Regions from separate parts of the Paenibacillus sp. Dod16 genome, predicted to be linked through region 2. Evidence: riboswitches for the same ligand, from Rfam matches in the RefSeq annotation. Region 2 holds a riboswitch; the other holds the start of a gene.
The links. Region 2 has a riboswitch for S-adenosylmethionine ahead of ACPV3A_RS19135 (methionine ABC transporter ATP-binding protein). Riboswitches for the same ligand answer to the same signal wherever they lie in the genome.
Positions count from the first base shown of each region.

Region 1: linked by a shared signal. The riboswitch ahead of metA (homoserine O-acetyltransferase MetA) and the one ahead of ACPV3A_RS19135 (methionine ABC transporter ATP-binding protein) in region 2 are both predicted to bind S-adenosylmethionine.

Region 1 covers NZ_JBNDYG010000053.1:8,840-21,018, reverse strand. Annotated here, with positions in the region: gene thrS (threonine--tRNA ligase) at 122-2,059, opposite strand; gene ACPV3A_RS30925 (putative sporulation protein YtxC) at 2,522-3,427, opposite strand; gene mqnC (cyclic dehypoxanthinyl futalosine synthase) at 3,640-4,773, opposite strand; gene ACPV3A_RS30915 (aminotransferase class I/II-fold pyridoxal phosphate-dependent enzyme) at 4,909-6,129, opposite strand; gene ACPV3A_RS30910 (PLP-dependent transferase) at 6,126-7,310, opposite strand; gene metA (homoserine O-acetyltransferase MetA) at 7,335-8,252, opposite strand; SAM riboswitch class I at 8,387-8,516, opposite strand; gene corA (magnesium/cobalt transporter CorA) at 8,957-9,892, shown strand; gene ACPV3A_RS30895 (HRDC domain-containing protein) at 9,961-10,986, opposite strand; gene ACPV3A_RS30890 (ROK family protein) at 11,170-12,066, opposite strand; gene modB (molybdate ABC transporter permease subunit) at 12,161-12,179, opposite strand, start outside.
Region 2 covers NZ_JBNDYG010000027.1:47,754-59,932, forward strand. Annotated here, with positions in the region: gene ACPV3A_RS19075 (NAD(P)/FAD-dependent oxidoreductase) at 173-1,174, shown strand; gene ACPV3A_RS19080 (sporulation histidine kinase inhibitor Sda) at 1,374-1,517, opposite strand; gene ACPV3A_RS19085 (YheC/YheD family protein) at 1,817-2,479, opposite strand; gene ACPV3A_RS19090 (hypothetical protein) at 2,701-2,910, shown strand; gene ACPV3A_RS19095 (HesB/IscA family protein) at 3,084-3,443, opposite strand; gene mqnE (aminofutalosine synthase MqnE) at 3,836-4,942, shown strand; gene ACPV3A_RS19105 (NAD(P)/FAD-dependent oxidoreductase) at 5,099-6,157, shown strand; gene ACPV3A_RS19110 (YuzB family protein) at 6,215-6,463, opposite strand; gene ACPV3A_RS19115 (NifU family protein) at 6,546-6,791, shown strand; gene ACPV3A_RS19120 (SDR family oxidoreductase) at 6,989-7,762, opposite strand; gene ACPV3A_RS19125 (MetQ/NlpA family ABC transporter substrate-binding protein) at 7,966-8,808, opposite strand; gene ACPV3A_RS19130 (methionine ABC transporter permease) at 8,878-9,546, opposite strand; gene ACPV3A_RS19135 (methionine ABC transporter ATP-binding protein) at 9,546-10,562, opposite strand; SAM riboswitch class I at 10,670-10,815, opposite strand; gene ACPV3A_RS19140 (Cthe_2314 family HEPN domain-containing protein) at 10,937-11,656, opposite strand; gene ACPV3A_RS19145 (COX15/CtaA family protein) at 12,005-12,179, opposite strand, start outside.

The DNA of each region.
Region 1 (12,179 bases), on a different contig from region 2:
TTTTTCCATTGGATCATGTGAGTACCTCCCCCTTACTAGCGAGGGTTCCCACTTCCCAAAAAGAATATACGTGATGGCAGAGGTTTGCATGTCCCTACGTTACTTAAGCTTAAAGCTAAACTTAGACGACGTGGGTGTTAATTTCTTCACGAAGCTTGAGGATGATCTCGTCGAGCGGCTGGGCACCGATATCCCCTTCGCCGCGTTTGCGAACCGAAACCGCGCCCGCATTTTTCTCGTTCTCGCCAACGATGAACATGTAAGGAATCTTCTCGAGCTGCGCTTCCCGAATCTTGTAGCCCAGCTTCTCGTTGCGAAGATCCGGCTCTACGGAGATACCGGCGAATTGAAGCTTCTCGGCCACTTCCTTGGCATAATCCTCAAAGGCATTGGAGACCGGAATGACTTTCACCTGTACCGGTGACAGCCACAGCGGCAGCGCACCCGCAAAATTCTCAAGCAAGAACGCAGTGAAGCGTTCCATGGTGCCCAGAATACCGCGGTGGATCACGACCGGACGATGCTTCTGGCCATCGTCGCCGACATATTCCAGTTCAAAGCGCTCAGGCAGCAGGAAGTCGAGCTGAACGGTTGACAGCGTCTCTTCCTTGCCTAAAGCCGTACGGATCTGAACGTCGAGCTTCGGACCGTAGAAGGCAGCTTCGCCTTCGGCCTCATAGAACGGCATATCCAGGCTTTCGACGACTTCGCGCAGCATGTGCTGGGACATTTCCCACATTTCATCATTCTGGAAATACTTCTCGGTATCCTGCGGATCCCGGTAAGAAAGACGGAAGCGGTAATCATGGATGCCAAAGTCCTTGTAAACCGTCATGATCAGCTGAATGACCCGTGCAAACTCTTCCTTGATCTGATCCGGACGGCAGAAAATATGCGAGTCGTTCAACGTCATCGCGCGCACCCGATGCAAGCCGGTCAGTGCACCGGACATTTCATAGCGGTGCTGCATGCCAAGCTCAGCAATACGGATCGGCAGATCCCGGTAGCTGTGCATATCGCTCTTATATACCATCATATGGTGAGGACAGTTCATCGGACGAAGAACAAGCTCCTCGTTGTCCATCTCCATTTTCGGGAACATATCTTCCTGATAGTGCTCCCAGTGACCGGAGGTTTTGTACAGCTCCACGTTTCCGAGCACAGGCGTGTACACGTGCTGGTACCCGAGGCGCTCTTCCATGTCCACGATATAACGCTCCAGGGTACGGCGCAATTTCGCGCCGTTTGGCAGCCAGATCGGCAGGCCTTGTCCTACAAGCTGAGAGAACGTAAACATTTGCAATTCCTTGCCCAGCTTACGATGATCACGCTTCTTGGCTTCTTCCAGCAGATGAAGATGCTCATCGAGCTGCGCTTTTTTCACAAACGCCGTACCGTAAACGCGCTGAAGCATTTTGTTCTTGCTGTCGCCGCGCCAGTATGCGCCCGCCACGTTCATGAGCTTGAATACTTTGATCTTGCCGGTTGAAGGGACATGCGGTCCACGACAGAGATCAAAGAACTCGCCTTGCTCATAGATCGTAATAACGCTATCCTCAGGCAGGGCATTGATCAGTTCCAGCTTGTACGGATCCCCGAGCTCGCCGAAGATGCGCAGCGCTTCCGCACGGCTTACTTCCTTGCGGACAATCGGAAGATTCTCGCCGATAATGCGTTCCATTTCCTTCTCGATCTTTTGCAGGTCCTCCGGATTCAAAGGCTCTTCCAGATCCATGTCATAGTAGAAGCCGTCCTCAATGACCGGACCCACGCCCAGCTTTACTTCTTTGGCTCCATACAAACGCTTGGTCGCTTGAGCCAGCAAATGCGCTGTACTATGACGCATCACTTCAAGCCCTTCGGGTGTATCCTGCGTTACGATCTCGATCAAAGCTCCGTCCTGAAGCGGTGTCGAAAGATCCACGACGATCCCGTCCATTTTTCCCGCGACCGCATTCTTTCTAAGTCCGCTGCTGATTGAAGCAGCCACATCCTCAATACTGCTGCCCGCCTCATACTCCCGTACGGAGCCGTCAGGCAATTTAATGCTAATAGCCACCTTGTATTCCTCCCAAGAAAAAGAATTTCACGTTTCTTCCATATATGAAGGACGCGTTAGTCTCCCCGCGAAGACAGGCATGGACCGCTGAGGTGCCCGCCAAGACTTCAACGAAAGATACCGGAACATGCAAAAAACACCCGTCCCGCGAAGGGACGAGTGTTATACCCGTGGTTCCACCCTAATTCGATCTCTTTCATCACCTTATGTACTGGGTACATAAACGATTAAGATCCTTCATCAGCATTGAGTAACGGTCATGAACCGGTGAAGCCTACTCATCCGCATTCTGACGTGCGGGTTCGACGACACAGCTACAAAGGGGTAAATCAATGGTGAACCGGAGGAAATTGCAGCCGAGGTTTCCTCTCTCTGAGCGGTCAAATCCAAAATTGATTCATGTCTTTGTCAGAGCTTTTACGTGAATTTATCAGTAATTATAATCCTGACCGCTTCGATGCGTCAAGTCATCATTCGTCCGCTACCGAGAAGCGCGCTGCATTCGGGACAGCTGCAGCATACTTCGGCGCGGTTATCAAAGATATGGGCCAACGTCACGATGACGGGAAGCTCAGGCTGCCTCGTGTGGATAATCATGCGGGCCGGAGATACCGAAATCAGCGTGCTGACCACCATATCTTCAATCTCCATATCCTGGTCCAGCCTTTCCATAACGAGTCCTTCATCCCGAGGGCGTTCAATCGGACGAAGATTGCCATCCAGCAGCAGGAACTCTTCCTCCCCCTTATGAATGACATGAACCAGCGGCATTTTGGGCTCCTGAAAATAAACAAAATATTTCAGCAGACTGACGAACTCCTCGTACTGCTGATCCAGCATAAATTCATCCACTGCATACTCCGCCATCTCGCGGAGCTCCTGTTCATAAGACTGAAGCCGGAAGGTTATGAACCCATCCAGATTAAGCTCAGGCGCCTCGTTCAGGCATTGATATATGCCTTCCGACAGCTTGCGTCTGCGGCTCTGCCAGAAGTCCCCGGACGGGCCTTCCTCTTTTTGCAGGAGCATCAAAAACCACTGCAGGATCCGCCCCGCTTCTTCCTCATCATCAAACTCGAATTCCGAGAACATTAACCGTGCAGCAATCTCCTGCTCTTTCTCTTCCATAATATAAGCAGTGACTGCTTCGGCAGTGAGCCGGCGCAGCGTGTCGGCCGATGCGGTCCATGAGGACAGCGGAAGCTTGCCGGAGCACGTCCAAATCACGCGGTCATCCGAAGCGCTGAATGTGAATTTCAGCTGCTTGCATTGTTTATGTAGCTCTTTCTGCTTGTCTGACAATATACGGTGAAACGCCTTTTTCTCGTCTTCCGTCCGTGTACCGACAGAAATGCTGAACAGTTCCATGGAATCACTCCTTTCGAGTTCCCTTTTCAGTATATGGGGACCCGCTCGGGGATATACGGAACTCCTGCTTGGAAAAACAAGCAAGTCCGGAAAATATCTAAATCAACGGCCGCATCCTAAATATGTCCATCAACGCACTTACTCTCTGATCCAAATTAAAAAGGCGGACCGAGTTGCTCGGCCCGCCTTGCGGATCTTCATGAAGTATAGAATTAGTTCTGCATAACGAAGTCGCGCTCAACGGTGCTGTTATCTTCGAACACGCGCAGTATATCATACCGGGTGTTGCGTTGAGCCGGGATGTTGCCGGTCTCCCGGATCAATTGAATTATCGATTCAATGTTGACCTTATAGACGGCTCCTGCGGAAGAAACCACGTTCTCCTCCATCATCGTGCTGCCAAAGTCATTACAGCCGTAGCTGAGTGACAGCTTGCCGATTTCAGGTCCCATCGTTACCCATGAGGACTGCAGATTCGGAACGTTATCGATCGCCAAGCGACCGATGGCTACCGTCTTCAAGTACGCCTCCGGCGTTTCGCGCTCGCGCTTAAGGTTCGTATTGTCCGGCTGGAACGTAAATGGGATGAAGGCCAGGAAGCCTTTGGAATCATAACCGTTCTGAATGCATTCATCCTGCGCATCACGTACGCGAAGCATATGTAGCGCACGCTCTTCCATCGTTTCGCCCAGACCGATTACCATGGTAGCCGTCGTGTTCATGCCGACTTTATGGGCCGTTTGCATGACATCCATCCACTGGCGCCATGTGCCTTTTAGACGACTGACCTTTTTGCGGATACGATCATCCAAAATCTCAGCGCCGCCGCCAGGCAATGAGTCCAGACCCGCGCTGTGAAGCTCGCGCATCACCTCTTCGAGCGTAAGCCCGGAGATCTCCACCATTTTCATAATTTCCGCCGGGGAGAACGAATGCATCGTGATGTTAGGAAACCGCTTCTTAATGTTGCGAAGCAGGTCGGTATAATAATTGAAAGGCAAATCCGGATTAACGCCGCCCTGCATCAGAATCTCAGTACCGTTTACATCCTCGGTTTCCTGAATCTTCTGGAAGATTGTTTCATCGGGCAGTACATAGCCCTCGGAAGAGCCGGGTCTGCGATAAAAAGCGCAAAAACGGCAGAATACATCACATATGTTTGTGTAATTGATATTCCGGCCGATAACAAATGTCGTGATAGGATCCGGATGCAGACGCTTTGTCATCACATCCGCCGCATGACCAATTTTCTCAATCTCATCACTTTCAAAAAGCGTTACGGTATCTTCCAGGTTCAAACGCTCACCGCGTAAAGCTTTATCCAATATACGGTTTACCGCACTCATTCTTGCAGCCTCCCTACTTAGAGCAAAATAACAAATCACCAGCAAAACTTTTTCTATCTCATCCTACCACAATCCGGCATTAAAAACGACATCCCGTCCGTGACAGGATGCCGAATTCTATGATTTGGAAAATCTTTAGTAACTGGCAGCAAAAGCCCGATCCAGATCAGCAATCAGATCGTCCACATCCTCGAGTCCGACCGAGAAACGGAGCAAGCCATCCGTAATTCCGCGTTCATGCCGAACCTTCTCACCCATGGCCGCATGCGACATCATTGTCGGATACGACAGGATGCTCTCCACGGCTCCCAGACTGACCGCTACCAGCGGCAGCTTCACATGGTTCAGCACGTGCTTGGCGCGTTCGCCTGAGCCGACGTCAAAAGAGATGACCGCGCCATAACCACTCGATTGCTTCTCATGGACTTCACGTCCCGGATGATTCAAGAGGCCAGGGTAGTACACTTGCTCAATGTCGCTTCTCCCTTGCAGCCAGGCCGCAAGCTTGGCCGCGCTTTGCTCGGAGTGGGCCATACGTGTGCTGAGTGTTTTCATTCCGCGCATAAGGAGCCAGGAATCCTGGACCCCAAGGACCGTGCCCAAACCATTTTGCAGCTGCTTCAGTTGGTCTCCCAGCTCCTCGGTTCTGGCTACCGCGAGACCTGCCAGCACATCGCTGTGCCCGCCAAGGAATTTGGTCGCGCTATGGATCACGATATCCACGCCGAATTCAATCGGACGCTGGTAAAACGGCGTCATGAACGTATTATCCAGCAGGGTAAGCAGGCCATGCTCCTTCGCCCAATCCGTCACCGCACCAATGTCGGTAATTTTCAGGGTCGGGTTTGAAGGGGTTTCCATATAGACGGCTTTCGTATTCGGTTTGAGGGCCGCCTTCACCTGATCCAGATCGGTCATGTCCACGAAGGTGCTCTCGATGCCCATACGGCTTAAAATGCTGGTCAGCAAGCGGTAGGTTCCGCCGTACACATCCTCCGTCACGATCATATGATCCCCCGCACTGAGCAGCATGAACGAGCTGGAGATCGCTGCCATACCGGAAGCATAAGCGAAACCGCGTACGCCTCCCTCCAAAAGGGCGATATAATCCTCCAGCGCCTGCCGAGTCGGATTGCCGGAACGGCTGTAATCGTGTTGCGGCGGGTTAAAGATGTCTTCATGGTGAAACGTCGAGGCTTGATAGATCGGAACGCTTGAGGCGCCGGTTGCCCGGTCGATTTCCCCGCCGAAATGCAATAGTTTTGTCTCGAAACGCAGTTCTTCCTCGTGTCCCCGTTTAGCAGCTAACTGCTTGGTTTGCGTTTCCAATCCGGATGGACCTTTATCGATGCTCATTCTCCCGTGCTCCCTTCCACTTCAGCCATGGCCGCGCTCAGTGCAGCATCCAAATCCGCGATCAAGTCATCCGCATGCTCGATGCCGACCGAGAACCGGAGCAAGCGGTCATCCACGCCGATTGCTTCCCGAATCTCAAGCGGGATGTCCGCATGGGTCTGAACAGCAGGGTATGTCATCAGGGACTCAACGCCCCCCAGGCTTTCTGCGAACGCAATCAGCTTAATGTGCCGCAGCACGGGCTCCACATAACGGGCGTCCTTCACCTTGAAGGAGAAGATGCCCGTGTTGCCGCTGGATTGACGATTCTGGATGTCATGTCCCGGATGGTCCGGCAGGGCAGGATAATACACCTCGCCGATCGCCGGGTGAGTTGTCAAAAACGTTGCCACTGCGGTTGCATTCGTCTCGTGCCGATCCATACGCAGCGCAAGCGTCTTCATTCCTCTCATCAGCTGATAGGAATCCGTCGGGCTTAACACAGCGCCGATGGAGTTATGAAGGAAAGCCATCTCCTCCGATAGTTCCTTGCCCTTCGTTACGATGATCCCCGCCAGCACATCGTTATGTCCTCCCAAATACTTGGTGGCGCTATGTATAACGATATCCGCCCCAAGCTCGATGGGTCTTTGGAAATATGGAGTAAGCAGCGTATTATCCACAATGCTGATCAGTTGATGATGCCTTGCCCACGTACAGACGGCTTCGATATCCGTAATCATCATAAGCGGATTGGTCGGCGTTTCGATAAATACAGCCTTCGTGTTGGGCCTTCTTGCCCCTTCCAGCGCATCCAGGTCATTCGTATCCACGTACGTAGCCGTAACGCCGAACTTGGACATAATCCGCTCCAGCAGCCTATACGTCCCACCATACAGATCCAGCGATACAATCAGATGGTCCCCTTGACCGAACAAAGCAAAAATCGTCTGAAGGGCAGCCATGCCCGAGCTGCAAGCAAAGCCGGCATCGCCGGATTCCAGCTCGGCGCAGGCGTCCTCCAGTACCGACCGGGTCGGATTTTTCGTACGGGCGTAGTCAAACCCCGTGCTCTGGCCTAATTTGGGATGGCGGTATGCCGTAGCCTGATAAATCGGAAAATTCACGGCTCCGGTTACCGGTTCTTGCACCGAGCCGATCTGTGCCAGCCGGCTCTCTATATTAAAAGGTTTCTTCTCCATCACAAACTCTCCTCCCGTATACTGCTATATTTGCGGACCAATATCGTATGGCGTTTCCTGATATACATAGWAATTGAGCCAATTAGTAAATAATAAGTTTGCATGCGCCCGCCATATGGACGGAGGCGTCCTTGTTGGATCATTATTCGGGTAATAGTTCCGCGGCAGTTCGATGTCCATGCCCTTGGCAACGTCCCGGTCATACTCCCACTTCAGAGAGTCCGCATCATACTCGGAATGCCCCGTGGCAAAAATCTGCTTTCCATCCCGGCTTGATACCAAATAAATGCCTGCTTCCTCGGACTCGGACAGGATGACCAAATCGTCAATGCCTGTAATGTCCTCGCGCCGAACTTCCGTATGACGGGAATGCGGAACAAAGAACATTTCGTCAAATCCGCGGAGCAGCTTGGTACATGTTTCATTGATCGTATGCGGAAATACGCCGAAGCATTTTTCCTCGAGGCTGTATTTCGGCACGCCGTAATGATAATAAAGTCCGGCTTGCGATGCCCAGCAGATATGGAGCGTGGAGGTCACATGCGTCTTGGTCCATTCAAAAATTTCAGTAAGCTCATCCCAGTAATTCACTTCTTCAAACTCCAACTGCTCGACCGGAGCTCCTGTAATGATCATGCCGTCAAAGCGACGGTTCTTCACTTCTTCAAAGGTTTTGTAAAATGATTTCAGATGCTCAGCCGACGTATTCTTCGAAACGTGCGAACTCGGGTGAAGAAGGACAACATCCACCTGGAGCGGGGAGTTACCGATCAATCGCAGCAGTTGGGTCTCCGTCGTTTCCTTGGTAGGCATCAGGTTCAAAATAGCGATCCGCAATGGGCGGATATCCTGATGAAATGCGTGACTCTCATCCATGACAAAAATGTTTTCTCCAGCCAGAACTTCCTTTGCCGGCAAGGCATCCGGAATTTTAATTGGCATCGTGGCTCACTCCTTCGAAATATGAAATGATACATCCATAAAAAAGCTGTGAGAAAGAGCGTTAGACTGTATAAACGCAAGAAGACCTTTCTCAAAGTAGAGAAAGGTCATCATATACGTATCACAATGCGCCTCTCTCATCTGTCAGACTATACAACGGCTTCGAAGAAGCGTCGTATCTCCTGCAAGAATTAGCACCGTGCGATGTTGCCGCCGGTTGCCGGGTTTCATAGGGCTAGTCCCTCCACCTGCTCTTGATAAGATTTCGCTTTATTCAGTTGTCTTAAATTGTTCGTAATTGATACTTACTTTAAATCATTCCCAATTTTTCGTCAAGAACCTTTTCATAAAGTCCGTCACACTTCACCGAAGGTTTCCATACCCTGTACCGTGGCCCCTGGCTGGACCGGATTTCAACTTGAAAGGTCCTACACCCGGCGTTATACTAGACAAGTGCTGTTTAAAACCGAGTATGAAAGAGGTGACATGGAAGATGGACGGTGACCCGAGCCAGAAACTGGATGCACAAGACGCACAACCGCATAGGATTAAGATCAGCTTACCGGCAGAGGGCGGCGTTATTTTTCATGCGCTTTTTATCGTATTCTAACCTTCCTTGATTATGCCCGTATACCGGTGGGCTGATATCCTGTGCCTTTACTGCTTAACCAAGCAGCTTGTATTTGACAAAGGAGTGATATCAGATGAAAATCCGGTTGGTCGATTCGGGCGTATTTACCCCTGTTGATGACATCGAAATGACGCTGACACCTCCGGCCAGCGGCTTCTACTGGCTGGATGCGGATGTGGATGATTTAGCGGAACTGCAGCCCCTCTTCTCCCTGCATGATCTTGCGGTTGAGGATTGCCTCAGCGAAGAGGAGCAGCGTCCCAAAATTGAAATATACGAGAACCACTATTTTATCGTCGTGAACAGCATCCGGTTTGACGACGAAGAGATTTTCCTTCGGGCATTGAATGTTTTCCTGGGCAGACATTTTATTATTACGGTGACCAAGCAAAAGATCCACGAGCTGCGCACCGTTAAACCGCTTCTCTGGGAGGATGAAGTCAGCACGCCTGACCGCTTCCTCTATCTCTTGATCGACCTTGTGACGGACAACTATTTCTCCGTCGGGGACCGCATCGAGGCGCGGATTGAAAAGCTGGAGGAAGACATTCTGATGCATACCAAAAAATCCCACCTCAGCGAAATCATCGGTCTGCGAAGCGAGATTCTTTGGTTGAAAAAGGTGCTTGGACCGCAGAAGGAAGTTATCAATACACTTAACAAAAAAGATCTCCGGCTGATCGATGACCAGCTGCAAAAATATTTCAGCGATATCTATGAAAATGCCGTGAAAATTTCCGAAACATTCGAAACCTACCGGGATCTCATGGGAAACCTTCGAGAGGCTTACCAATCCAGTATCGCCAATCGGGCCAATGAAATCATGCGCGTGTTTACCGCCATTACAACGATCTTCATTCCACTGACGCTGATTACAGGCATCTACGGCATGAACTTTGACAATATGCCTGAGCTTCACTGGGAATATTCTTATTATGTAGTTATAGGCGTCATGATTTCTGCCGGTGCTCTCATGTTTTATCTGTTCCGTAAGAAAGACTGGATATGAAGCTCTCGAAACCATCAGGACGGATCTCCCTGCCGCAAGGGAATCCGTCCTGTTTTCATTACCTGGAATTAGCCTGCGTTCGCTTTACCAGGTTCTTCCCGCCGAAAGCGAATCCTGATCAGGCGCAGCCGCTCATACAGCTTCTCCGTTCCGCCAATCTCTTCTACCTCTCCATTGTGGGCTTGTCCTTCTCCATATACCCGTTGTAATACGGGTTTAAGAAATGTATCGCCCAGCTCCTCAAAAGCCTTCCATACCGTCGCCTGCTCGGTAGACGTCATCGTATTCAGTTCAACCTCCAGCAGCTGCTCCGTATCATAACCGTCCTTCTCAAGACCTTCCAATTCCTCAACCAAATCTCGACGAGATAACGAAGTGCGTTCTTCCAGCTCGGTCAGCGAAGCTCCCTCAGCTATGCCAAGCAGCATCGTACGGCGAATTCGGAAACGGTCCAGCTCTTGCTTGTAGCGCTGCTCCTTCTGCTTATACAGCCAGGACAAGAACACCTCTTCCTGCAGCTGCTTATCAACCCAATCCAGTGGAAAGGTTGTGGTTCGCTCGATTCCTGACGTGATCTCCAGCCACTCCGCCCCATGCTCTGAAGACTTGCTGATTCCGATTCCCGGAAGCTGCAGCAGCTCTTCCTCGTTCTGGGGGACGAAGGCGCTAATCATGCGCAGCACCCGATTGCTGGCAATGAAATAAGGTGCTTTTCTTCCGGAAGCCGCCTTTCTCCTGCGCCAGGCACACAGCTCCGTGTACAGCTCCTCCGAGCCATACAGCTCACTGTAGCACTGCAGCTTCTGCACACCAAGATTCTTGCCTCCAGTCTCTCCCGGTTCGTGGAATACCCCCTCCACAAGCGGCCGGAACCCCTCTCCAAGCTTCTTCGCTAATTGATGTCGATACACGCATAATAACTCATTCCATGAATTCCCTTCATACCACTCATCATCGGATACTTCACCGTCCGGTTCCATGTTCCGCCAGCCGAGCCGCCATCCTCCCTCTTCCTCACCGATCCATACTTGAGCAGAACGGAGGTGACCTGACTCATCCGCTCCGCTCATCTGATTCATGAATACAATTTGCATCCCTCGAATACCTCCCGTTTAGCATTCAGCACAACGATGGAACAACGCAAAAAAGCACCTCTCCTCCGCCGCAGCGACAAAGAAAGGTGCTTCCCGTTCCATACGTTATACTGTTGAATTCATAATACCATAATCTGTAATAAAGTCAAACTCATTTTGGCTCACTCTATATAACAAATAAAGTTAAGCTTGAACGCTCTTGGCCTCATCTACTGCAAGCTTGGCCAACGCCAATGCACCGCAGAGACCCGCATTATCGCCGAGCATCGGCGGAACGATGAACTGATCAATCCCGTCATGAAGGCTTGGATGCTGTACATATCCGGCCAGCAGCTCCTGAAGCTTCGTGCGGATCAGCGGGAACAGCTGCTCCTGCTTCATAACGCCTCCGCCCATCACGATACGCTGAGGGGACAGAATGAGGACATAATTCATCAGCGCTTGTGCCAGATAATAAGCCTCCATCTCCCAAGCCGGATGATCCGGCGTCAATTCCACACCGGGAACTCCCCAACGTTTGCCAAGAGACGGTCCGGCTGCAAGCCCCTCCAGACAATCTGCATGATAAGGACAGGTCCCTTCATACCGGTCTTCCGGATGGCGGCGCACATAAATATGCCCCATCTCCGGATGAGACAATCCGTGGATCAATTCACCAGCTACCACGGCGCCTGCTCCTACTCCCGTTCCAATGGTGATATACAGACAGCTATCCAGTCCCTGGGCAGCGCCCCATGTATATTCTCCAAGAGCTGCTCCGTTTACATCGGTATCAAACCCAATCGGAACATGAAAACGCTCTTCCAATGCTTTGACAATATTGTAATTGCTCCAATGCGGCTTTGGTGTCGTTGTAATGCAGCCATAAGTCGGGCTGCCCTTCACCGGATCAATCGGCCCGAAAGAACCGACTCCGATCGACTCTATATCCTTATCAGCAAAAAAGTTAAAGACATTTGCCATGGTTTCTTCAGGGGTTGTTGTCGGGAAGCTCACTCGCTCCACAACCGTTCCATCCTCCATACCCACGCCGCAAACGAACTTGGTTCCTCCTGCTTCAATTGCTCCAAGTAAACTCATGCTTCTTCCATCCTCTCCACGATGTGCTGTGCCTTGTTCTCTATATAGTTGCTAACAAGCTCTATTCGAAGCATATGTAAACATGGTGCTCCCGTCAAGTCTGCCCGCCTCTT
Region 2 (12,179 bases):
ACTTACTAAGTAAGCGCATCCATTCCAATGTTAGGTATTTTAACTCATTTCTCGTCTTTTCATGCCGCTTCGGGACGATTATAATAGGTAAGGAATTCGTGAATCAGCTTTATCCGGACAAGAACGTCTGTCTGATTCGAATATAAACTCATTTTATGGAGGTGCTTACCGCATGACAACGATGCCACAAGACAGCAATATGACGGATCTTTTGATTATCGGTGGCGGACCTGCAGGTATGTTTGCTGCTTTTTACGGCGGAATGCGCCAAGCTTCGGTTAAACTTATCGAGAGCATGCCTCAGCTTGGAGGCCAATTGGCTGCGCTGTATCCTGAGAAATATATTTATGACGTAGCAGGCTTTCCGAAAGTAACCGCTCAAGAGCTTGTGAACAATCTGTCCGCCCAAATGGAGCTCTTTAAAACGGACATTCGTCTTGAAGAGAAAGTACAAGCTGTGGAAAAACTCGAAGAACGTCATTTTGTCGTAAAAACGAATTTGGGTGAACACCACGCCAAAGCTGTTATCATTACAGCCGGTGTAGGAGCGTTCCAACCCCGTCGACTGGAGATTGAAAGGGCAGAAGCATACGAAAAGACCAACCTTCATTATTTCGTCAACGACCTCAGCCGCTTCAAAGGCAAGAAGGTTCTCATCAGCGGCGGCGGCGACTCCGCGGTAGACTGGGCGCTCATGATCGAGCCCATCGCCGAGCAGGTTACGCTGGTTCACCGCCGTGACAAATTCCGTGCCCATGAGCATAGTGTGGAGCAGCTCATGGCATCGAAGGTGAACATCATTACACCAACCGAGATCACCGAATTGCATGGTGAAGATACGATTACGAAGGTTACGCTTTCACATATTAAGACCAAAGAGACGCAAGAGATTGAAGTGGACGATGTCATTGTCAATTTCGGGTTTGTGTCCTCGCTCGGTCCGATCTCCGAATGGGGCATTGCCATTGAAAGTAACTCCATTGTGGTGGATTCCCGTATGGAAACAAGTATCCCGGGCATTTTTGCAGCCGGCGATATTACCACCTATCCGGGCAAGGTCAAACTGATCGCTGTTGGATTTGGTGAAGCACCTACCGCCGTGAACAATGCCAAGGTTTACTTCGATCCTGAGGCCAGATTGGCACCGGGCCACAGCAGTAACATGAAATTGTAAGAGCAGCTAGAATTTTTAACTTCATCTACATCCATATTCATAGAAAAAAAGGTATCTTCGTTCCGAAAGGGGTTACACCCGCCCCGGAACCGAAGATACCTTTTCTATTCTTCAAACCATATGTAGAACTTGGTTGAAAGCTCCCACATTATATACGTATCATGTCGTAAGTTATCTATTCTATATACGAAAAATCTGATTAATGCAGGATGCTGCCGGAATCGGTGTCCAAGTTCCGTTTATGAATTTCGGCTAGCAGTAGAGTGATGAACTCTCGTTCCAACTTCAACTCAACAGCCATATGATAGGAATCGAGAAGCATCTCATCCGTCAACATAGCCATCCCTCTCACACCCCTTCCTCAAATTTCCTGAATCTATCATATCAGACATGCTAAAACGGAACAACTGTTCGCTTATCCACAACCTCTTGTGGAAATCCTGTGTATAATTTGTTGGTAAGTGTAAAAAACAGGGTCATATCAAAGTGGATTATGGGGATAAATGTTATACACAGGATATAGGGAAATTCTACTATAAAAAAAATTGATCAATTATAATATCGGTAGATTGTGGTTATTTTTTTATTACCCTATTAAAAAATCATATAAACCCAATTCATTTGGGATTATTAAACAAAAATTCAGCTTGGTCTTGTATTTACCTCCAAAATCCAAATCCTTCCATCGTTGTCTAATCCGTAATCAAATCCCAGTTCCCCGATCCCTGGAAAGCGGGATTCCAGTATCGCTATGCACTGTCTGGTTAATTGACGCATTTCATTGCGCTTTTCCCTAGCATTAATGTGGGGCAGTGACAGCCGGAGTGCTGGGCCACAACGAAGCAGCGTCCCCCCTTTACATATATTCGTCACAAAAAGCCCTGGGCTCGCGAGCCGCCCAAGCATGGCCCGGAATTCCCATCTCCCTCGATCCTTGACTACCTTTACACGGTAATCCAGCGGACGTCCCTGAATTCTGGCCAAATGAATGCCCTGCTGTATCATGTAGCGCCGTCTCAGCCTCATCCTGCTCAGTACGTATAACAGGGAATTCAATGTATCTACATGAACAGTACGCCTCTTATGGGTTACCAAGTATCCCGTTCCGTCTTTTTGTATTCGGATGACTCCGTTACCACCGGTTCCTATAATCGGCTTAATCACGACCATTTCGTGTTCGGCCAGCATTGAGACCAGGGTATCCCCTCCATACGACTGGGTAGCCGGAATGTAGGGAGCAACCTGCGGATCGGTCAGCAGCGCTTCCGTCTTCAACCACTTGCTGGCCAGTTGTCTTCCCGCCATGCTGCTTTCGCCTCCTTTTATTCATGACATACGTTATCCTATTCCCCTATCCGCACTTTGTCTTGGATGATTGTCCGTGATGGTATGCCTAATAATCGAGGTTCTTGCTGCCTCACGGCAGCCTCCCTTTGCAAATGCTGTGATCTATCGTATAGTAAGAACAGAGCTTTGTCCGTATTAAATCCATCACCATGGATACCTATAAAGGAGGCTTTGTCACCTTGGCAGCGTTGTTTGAAATATTGTACTGGATTGCCATTGTCGGCATGTCGGTTGCCCTAGCAGCCATCACCGTTCTTATCTTTGTCATGGGCTTCAAGTTCATCAAGGATAAGCGCAGAGGGCTCGGAGCGGGCTGCATCGTATTTTCGCTTGTGGCCGCCGGCATGATCGTGCTGATGCTGAACGATACCTTCTTCTTCCCGGTTTGAATAGGAAGAACCCCAAAAAAGCAGCCTCTCCTTATCGCGGAGTTGGCTGCTTTTTTGGGGTTCTTATGGCTACGCGGATATTCCCGATAACGTAATAAAGACCTCTCCGACAAGATTGTCGGGAGAGGTCTTTAACTGTTGGACTTAGGCTTTAGCCCTCTAGAGAGTCCTTATTAGCAAGGTTCCTCGTTCGGTTTGCCCGCATCCGTTGCCGTACGGAATGACGAACCACAGCCGCAAGTGACGGTAGCGTTCGGGTTGTGGATGGTGAAGCCGCCGGTCATGCCGGATTCCTCAAAGTCGATTTCAAGACCGTTCAGGTACTTCAGATCGTCCTTCTCGACAACGACTTTCATGTCCTGCAGGTCCATGTATACGTCAGCTTCCGTTTCTTGATCGTCAAAGCCCATTGCATATGAAAAACCACTGCAGCCGCCGGCAGTGACACCCAGTCGAAGGAACATATTGGGCGTTTCCTGTTCAGCAAGCATTTCTTTCAAACGTTCTGCAGCTGAGTCGCTGATTGTAATCATAGGTCACCCTCCTTTTCGTTCACTCTTTCAGTATACTCCTCTTCGCGAATTCGCTCAAGGTTGTTATGATGGCATTTGATATGTAATGAATAACCTATTTTCAATTCCTCTATTTGTGTTGCTACCCCGAGGGGTCAGGTTTATAATAGGGAAGGAACATGGGCGGCAACTGTTGGATATTTGTCACATCCCCCGGCTAAAAAGCGGCAAAGGTTATGGCTGGTCCACAGTTGTATATTTTTTCACAAACTCACTTATTTATTCAGCCCATTATTGATGCTTGTTGTTATACCACTATAAACGGACCGTTCCCTTAGGGGAGTGATTCACTTTATGATCGCTTTTTCTGCTGGATCTTCTATGCAGGTCAAGTGTGAACAGGAGGATTGAACATGTCCACAATTGTGACACCATTTACCGATCAGAGAATGGCGGAGATCGTTGCGAAAGTCCAAAACGGCGAACGCCTGAATCTTGAAGACGGTGTGTATTTGTACCAAACCGATGACCTGCTGACCCTCGGGCAGCTGGCTAATGAAGCAAATTTGCGCAAGAACGGGAAAAAAGTTTACTTCATTGAGAACATGAGTCTCTATTTCACGAATGTATGCGAATCCCACTGCACTTTTTGCAATTTCCGGAAAGATCAAGGCGAGGAAGGCTCCTACACCCTCTCCGGCGCTGAGATGATCGAGTATGTCGAGCAGCATATTCATCCCGGGATTCGTGAATTTCACATCGTTGGCGGACATAATAACCATGTGCCGTTCCAGTACTATGTAGATTCCCTGAAGGCATTGAGCGAGCGTTTCCCGGAAGTAACTCTGAAAGCCTATACGGCAGCGGAGATTGAATTCTTCACTCGCATAAGCGGACTTAGCACGAAGGAAGTGCTGCAAGAACTGCAGAAGGCAGGTCTTCAATCCTTAACAGGCGGCGGCGCCGAAATTCTGTCTGACCAATACCGTCAGAAGATGAAGGTGGATAAAGCCAACGTAGATCAATACCTCGACGTTCACCGTACCGCACATAAGCTTGGCATGAAGACGCACACGACCATGCTGTACGGATCGATCGAGAGCCATGAGGACCGGATCCGCCATATGCTGCAAATTCGGGATCTTCAAGATGAAACCGGTGGATTCATGGTATTCATTCCGCTGTCCATGCAGCCGAAGAATAAGAATGCAGGCATCATGCGCCGCAATTCGGCCTACGAGGATTTGAAAACCATTGCCATCAGCCGTCTGATGCTCGATAATATCGACCACATCAAAGCGTACTTCATTAATATCGGACCGCAATTGACTCAAGTTGCTCTCAGCTTCGGCGCTTCCGATGTCCATGGTACGATCCTGAAAGAACGCATCAGCCATGCTGCAGGAGCCTTAACCCCGGAAGGGCTGACACGCAAAGAGCTCGTCTGGCTCATCCAAGGCGCTGGCCGGATTCCGGTTGAACGCGATACCTTCTACAACGAGATTAAGGTTTACGAATAAGTCTTACCAGCAGGATTTAAGCAAACGAGAGACGTTCCAAAAAACGGAAAACAGGTTAAAGAGATAATATAGCGTGGGTAACCTAAGCCGCTTCTAGCGGCGTTTTTCTTGCGAATCGGCGCTCACCTTCTTATCTCTTGAGAAAGGAAGAAATTTATGAAAAAGCTCGTCATTCTCGGCGGAGGCTATGGTGGTCTTGCCCTAATTCAAGAATTATTCAGCAGCTATCTTCCTCCGGACGTGGAGGTCGTGCTCATCGACCGCATGCCATACCAAGGACTCAAAACCGAATACTACGCGCTGGCAGCAGGCACCGTGGCCGATACCGCCGTTCGTGTTAAATTCCCGGTGTATGACCGCCTCCAAATTGTATATGGTGAAGTCACATCCATCGATCTAGAGAAGAGGCTTGTTAACCTGACGAACAACGATCCCGTGGAATACGACCAACTCGCCATTGCTCTGGGATGTACGGACCGATATCATGGCGTTCCGGGCGCTGAAGAATTCACGTTTAGCCTGCAATCTTTCTCTGCCTCCCGGGAAACCTATTTGCACCTGAACAACCTCAGACCTTATGGTCAAGTTCATATCATTGGCGGAGGCTTAAGCGGCATCGAACTCGCTGCCGATCTTCGTGAAAGCCGGCCTGACCTTAATATCGCCATTTTGGACCGGGGACAACGGGTACTTTCTTCTTTTCCTAACCGTTTGTCTGCTTATATTCATCGCTGGTTTGAGGAACACCATGTGGATATCCACAGCGGGGTTTCCGTATCCCGAGTTGAGAAGGATGCCGTGTATAATCTGGATGTGCCTATCGCAACCGACCTGGCCGTATGGACGGCGGGCATCCAGCCCGTAAAGGTCGTACAGGATCTCGATCTGCCAAAAGACCGCAGCGAACGCATTCTGCTGAACGAGTGGTATCAGGTTCCGTCCCATCCGGAAGTGTACGTGATCGGCGACTGCGCCAGCCTTCCGTTCGTCCCAAGCGCGCAGGCAGCCGGGGCTCAAGCCGAGCAAGTGGGACATGTCATGAAAGCCTTATGGCGTGATGATACGCCAAAGGTATCTCCGCTGAAGCTCAAGGGAACCCTCGGCTCCCTCGGCAAACATGCGGGCTTTGGACTCATGGGCAGCACGTCGGTGCTGGGACGGGTACCAAGGATATTGAAGAGCGGCGTTCTCTGGAAATCCAAGCGTCATTACTAGCAGCGAACAGGCTGCAGACGCTATGTTCTTCCTCACGGAAATGCCAGGTATCCGGCGTCAGTTTTCCTCTTCGCTGTCCTGAAAGCTCTCCAGCTTGGCTATGACAACGTCAAGCAGCTCTTCAGCCGTGGGGGCCTCGACCCATTCGCCATCCACATAAGCGAAGGGCATCAGGTAGCACTGGCCGCAGCTGGTCAGGCAGCCGTATTCGATGACTTGACAATCGTACTTGGCTTCAAGCGTCTGCAGAACTTTATCCGTTCCGAAATAGGAATTGCTTGTGCAAAACTCAATGATAATGGACATTGTTATTAGACCTGCCTTAAGATTGGCATTTTATTTTGCCGGTTTATGTACTATAATATAGGGAGGAAAGGAGTTGAACAAGATGAGTGAAAACACGCAAACCACTGTATATGATGAAGTGGCTGAAGTGCTTGATAAACTTCGTCCGTTCCTGCAGCGCGACGGCGGTGACGTGGAACTGGTTGACGTTGAAGACGGCATCGTTAAGCTGAAATTGATGGGTGCATGCGGTAGCTGCCCTAGCTCCACCATTACTCTGAAGGCAGGGATCGAACGCGCCCTGGTTGAAGAAGTAGAAGGCATTCAAGAAGTAGTTCAAGTATTCTAAATCTTCTTTAACTATAAAGAGTCTTGGTTTCCCTCGTGGAACCAAGACTCTTTTTTTGAGATTAAAGAATATATAAGTTTTCAGCGGAGCATAAGCAATTCTTTAACTGCAATGATATGTTTTAGGGAGCCCCGCAAGTATAAAGAATTTGGAATTAGCATCGAAGCATGGACTCCACTTTGTGGGGTTATTTTAGATTAATCCGGTTTAATCAACGGACGGATCGGATCCAGCCCCCCGGATATATCCATGATATTGCCGGTAATGAAATCCGACTTATCCAGGCATAAATACTCGATCACCCTGGCGACGTCCTCCCCGCTTCCCGATCGTCCGCGCGGGGTCAGACCGTCTTGGATGCCCGATACCTCATCAATGGTCTTCTCCTTGTTGGCTCCGCGAATATCCCCCGGACAGATCATGTTCACGGTGATTCCATACGGGGCTTCTTCCACCGCAAGGGTCTTCGTAAAGGATACGAGGCCCACTTTAGCGGCAGCGTAGGCTGAACGCTGAGGCCACGCGCGGGCTTCTCCCGCATGTCCGAATCCAAAGTGGATGATGCGTCCCCACTTTTTCTCCCGCATGGCAGGCAGAACACGGTGGTCCAGCAGCATGACGCCGGTTAAATTGCCATTCACCATATGTACGATTTCGTCGCGGCTGTACTCCGAGAATAGACGACGTTCCCGAATGAACGGACCTGCGTTGTTCACCAGGATATCGATGCCTCCCAGCTGCTCCTCCGTCTGATCCACCAATGAATACAGCTCACGCTCGCTGGCGATATCGGCTTTAATCGCAATGGACTTCACGCCAAACCCCTCGATTTCGCGGGAGAGCGCTTCCGCTTCATCCTTGCTGTTTACATAATTTATAGCCAAATGACATCCCTGCCGGGCTAACGACAGCGCCGTCATTTTCCCCAATCCTGTCGCACTGCCTGTAATCAGCGCCACTTTTCCCTTCAAGGCTTTCCCTCCTCAGATGGATATCCTTCCTTCAGTATAAAAGATTTGATAAGGCCTAACAACTTGCAAACCCGGCAGAGAGGGCCCATTATACAAAAAAAGAAAGGCATTATCCATAAAGACCCACGGTCTTTTGGATAATGCCCTCTCTTCTCGGATACGATGAAACTTATGTTCAGCATCATCGAGCCTTGGTGCTCGAATTAAAATGCCGGAATGACAGCACCTTTGTACTCTTCTTCAATAAAGGTCTTCACGTCCTCGGAAGTCAGCGCCTTCGCCAATTTTTGAATGGCGTCGGAGTCTTTGTTGTCCGGACGAGCTACCAGCAGATTGGCGTAAGGGTTCTCTTTGTCTTCGATAAAGAGTGCATCCTTTGTTGGATCCAGTCCCGCTTCAAGCGCGTAGTTCGTGTTGATGACAGCCAGATCCAGCTCATCCAGCATACGCGGCAGCATCGCGGCTTCAACTTCTTTGAACTCCAGGTTTTTCGGATTTTCCACGATATCCTTAGCGGTAGCTTCAAGCTTGGTTTCATCCTCCAGCTTAATGACGCCATTCTTGGACAGCAGGGTCAATGCACGGCCCGCATTCGATGGGTCACTTGGGATCGCCACAACGGCTCCATCCTTCAGCTCATCGGCCGATTTAATCGTTCTGGAATATGCACCCAGCGGCTCCACATGCACGGCGATCACGGACTCCAGGTCCAGTTTGCGCTCTTTGATTTCATTATCCAGGTAAGGCTTGTGCTGGAAGAAATTCGCGTCGATTTCCTTGGAGTCCACTTGCGTATTAGGCAGAACATAATCGGTGAATTCCACGATTTCCAGGTTCACACCTTCTTTTTCAAGCGCTGGTTTGATATGCTCCAAAATTTTGGCGTGTGGTGAAGGCGAAGCGCCGACTTTCAAAGTTACGGGCTCTTGAGCGCCGCCTCCTGTTGTTCCCCCTGGCTCAGCCGCGTTATCCGCAGGCTTGCTGCCGCACGCAGCCAGCACCGTAACCAATGTCAAACTGATCAATGCCAATGTCCATTTTTTCATTCTAAAAACTCTCCCTCCGAAAATATATTATTTTTTTATATTGTCTTCCTTGATGCCTCATCCATTCCGTTATTTTCTTGTAAAATGTCGGACCAAGCGATCTCCTGCCATCTGCAGCAGTTGTACCAGCACAATCATTAATACGACGGCCAGGATCATAATCTCCGTCTCATAACGGTAATATCCATACTTGATAGCCAAATCGCCCAACCCGCCGCCGCCGACTTGACCGGACATCGCGGTATACGATACCAGGGTTACAATCGTGATGGTCATCCCAGCCAGCAAACCCGGGCGAGCCTCCGGAAGGAGAACCCTCCATATGATCTGGCTTGTCGAGGAGCCCATGGCCTGAGCCGCTTCAATGACCCCTTTGTCCACCTCATTCAAGGCAGTTTCCACGAGTCTGGCGAAGAATGGCGCTGCGCCTATCACGAGCGGTGGAATGGTTCCCAGCACGCCATAAGAAACACCCACAAGCGATTTCGTAATCGGGATCATCGCAACGATCAGGATAATGAATGGAATCGAACGCAGGATGTTCACAATGAACGACAGGATCGAGTATCCGAAGCGTACCAGGCCGGATGTGGATCTAGCGGCCATGTAGAGCAGCACGCCAATCGGCAGTCCGATAATGAAGCTGAACAATGCCGATGCCCCCAGCATCCGAAGGGTATCCAAGGTTGCCGTCCATATTTCTTTCCAGTCGATCTGGGTAAAATCGAGTTCGAACATTAATGAATCACCTCCACGTCTAATCCTTGTTCAAGGAGCTTCCGGATCGTATCTTCGATGGCGCCCTCTTCCCCTTCAAAACGGACAATGAGTTGGCCGTACGGCGTTTCTTTGATCGTGGAAATGGTACCCTGCAGAATTGCAAAATTCACGCCCGTCTCATGGACGGTATGGGACAGAATTGATTCGTACGTTTTCGATCCAAGGAACGTAATCTGCACCGCCCTTGAAGGTCCGTTCGTCTGGCCCTGAATGGCCAGACGGAAAGCTTCGCCACTGTCCATCTCCTGACGGATAAATTCCTGGGTTACCTCATGCTTCGGCTTCAGGAACACTTCCGTTACCGGGCCTTGCTCCACGATGCCGCCTTGATGAATAACGGCGACCCGGTCGCATATGCTCTGAATCACATGCATTTCATGGGTAATCAGCACGATCGTCAGATGAAACTTTTTGTTAATGTCCAGCAGCAGGCGCAGGATCGAATCCGTAGTCTGCGGGTCAAGAGCCGAAGTCGCTTCGTCGCACAGCAGCACTTCCGGATCACTCGCGAGCGCTCTGGCTATGCCCACCCGCTGCTTCTGGCCCCCAGATAGCTGAGACGGGTACTTGTCCCGATGCGCCTCGAGGCCGACCAAGGCCAACAACTCGGATACTTTACGTTCCAGTTCGGCGTTCGGCGTCTTGATCAGACGCAGCGGAAACGCAATGTTATCGTACACCGTCGCCGATGACAACAGGTTAAAGTGCTGAAAAATCATGCCGATTTTGCGGCGTTCCGCCTGAAGCTGCTTCTTGCCAAGCGACGTCAAGTTCTTACCGTTCACCCACACTTCGCCCGAGGTGGGCCGCTCCAACAAATTGATACAACGGATCAATGTACTTTTACCTGCACCGGAGTGTCCGATCACTCCGAAAATTTCTCCTTTTTCAATCGACAAATCCAATTCGGACAACGCAGTTGTTAAAGTTCCGGCTTTTCCGTACTGCTTCGTCAATTGCTTGAGCTCAATCAATCCGATAATCCTCCTTTTTCCGTAGCTTCATATCTATTTACCCAAAAGAAAAGAGCCTCTTTTTGTAGAATCAAAAAGGGCCCTCTTTACGTAAAAGTCAACGCCTTTTCTCATCTGTCAAAGCCAAGGATATCCTGTAGCTTTGAAGGAATTAGCACCATGTCACTCCATGCGTCATCGCGTTRTGCAATTACACGCTGGAGTCGGTTGCCGGGCTTCATCGGGCCTGTCCCTCCGCCTCTCTCGATAAGAAAACATCGATATGAAATTTTCCCGATTAATTTGATCTGATTTGATAACATTTAATGAATGCAATAGTTAGTATAGATTCTTTTCAGGTTTTTGTCAAAAGGAATTTCATGGCGATTTTGTGCCTAAGTCCTGACTCCATTTTTCGCCCAAAGCTTGTTCGTATATTTATAAGAGGCCGCCAAACTCCGGCATACCATATCAACGCCCTGTTTGAGATCGTCCAGGTGCTGGCCGATATCCTCCAGCTCGATCTTGTCCGACAGCCCTTGATGACGCTGCCACAAATCATCCTGCATCTCGGAATTCATGTAATGGATTTCAGCATTGCGCCGTTTCCGGAGGGTGTTCAGCGGTGTTTTGTAACGATCCTTGATCTCCTCCAGCTCTTTGGCCAGCTCTCCGTGGGCCTTTAGGAATTTAAACTGCCGCAGGACCGTAAAATAAGAGAAATGCGCCTTCACCTTGGAGGTATGAAGATCATACAAATCGTTCAACACCGTCCCCAGCTTGTCAAGGATCGAGAATACGCGGATGAAGCCGTTTTTGTAAAAATACACATACCGTTGATATTCCCCTTGCTCCTGAATCGACATGTCATCGATGTAACCCGATTGGATCGATTGACTGAAATGCCTGGCCGCATTCCAGCTCTGTTCCAGCTCATCCAGGGAAACGATCAACCCCCGGGTCCAAATCTCAAGCTTGCGAAAATCATGCGTCGGATCCTGATTTTTCTCCATTTCCTTCTGCAGCAGCCGGGTTGTTTGGACCATCGATTCGATGGCTTCCTCAAGCAGGCCGTTATTCTGCCGGGGCTGTTCCCCAAGTAACATTCGAAGCATGGCGGTACCCCCCTCGCGTCATCAGATTAACCTTGGTTCTTGGATCGCTATTTGCCAAAATAGGGATTCCACCGCATTTCAACCGTCTTCATGATATCCTCACGCAGGAATAACTCATCCGGGTATCCCGGTTTCATTCCATCCATGACCAGGGATTGTTCTTATAGGATGCCCCCGAAACGACCAGACAACCCCCATCTCCTTGATATCGGACAGGTCGAGCGGATGGCTTGGTTATCATCGGCTCCCCCCTTACTATACAACAAAGCCCTCGAGGCAGGCTCGGGGACTTTGCATAAACGATGTTGTCTGAATTCGATCTTTTTATTTCATGGTTTTTGCTTTTCTTTATACAATCTTTTCGCGAGGTATGCTATGATCGGGCCGCATTTCGGCTTTAACCGGTCTGCTGAGCTGCCAAACCCTGACACTTAAATAACACAGTACGCCGAATAAGGCGGAGATCAGCAAGGTATGCCCCAGTGCGGAGAATACGTAAACCTCCTCGTTATGCATCGTTGCC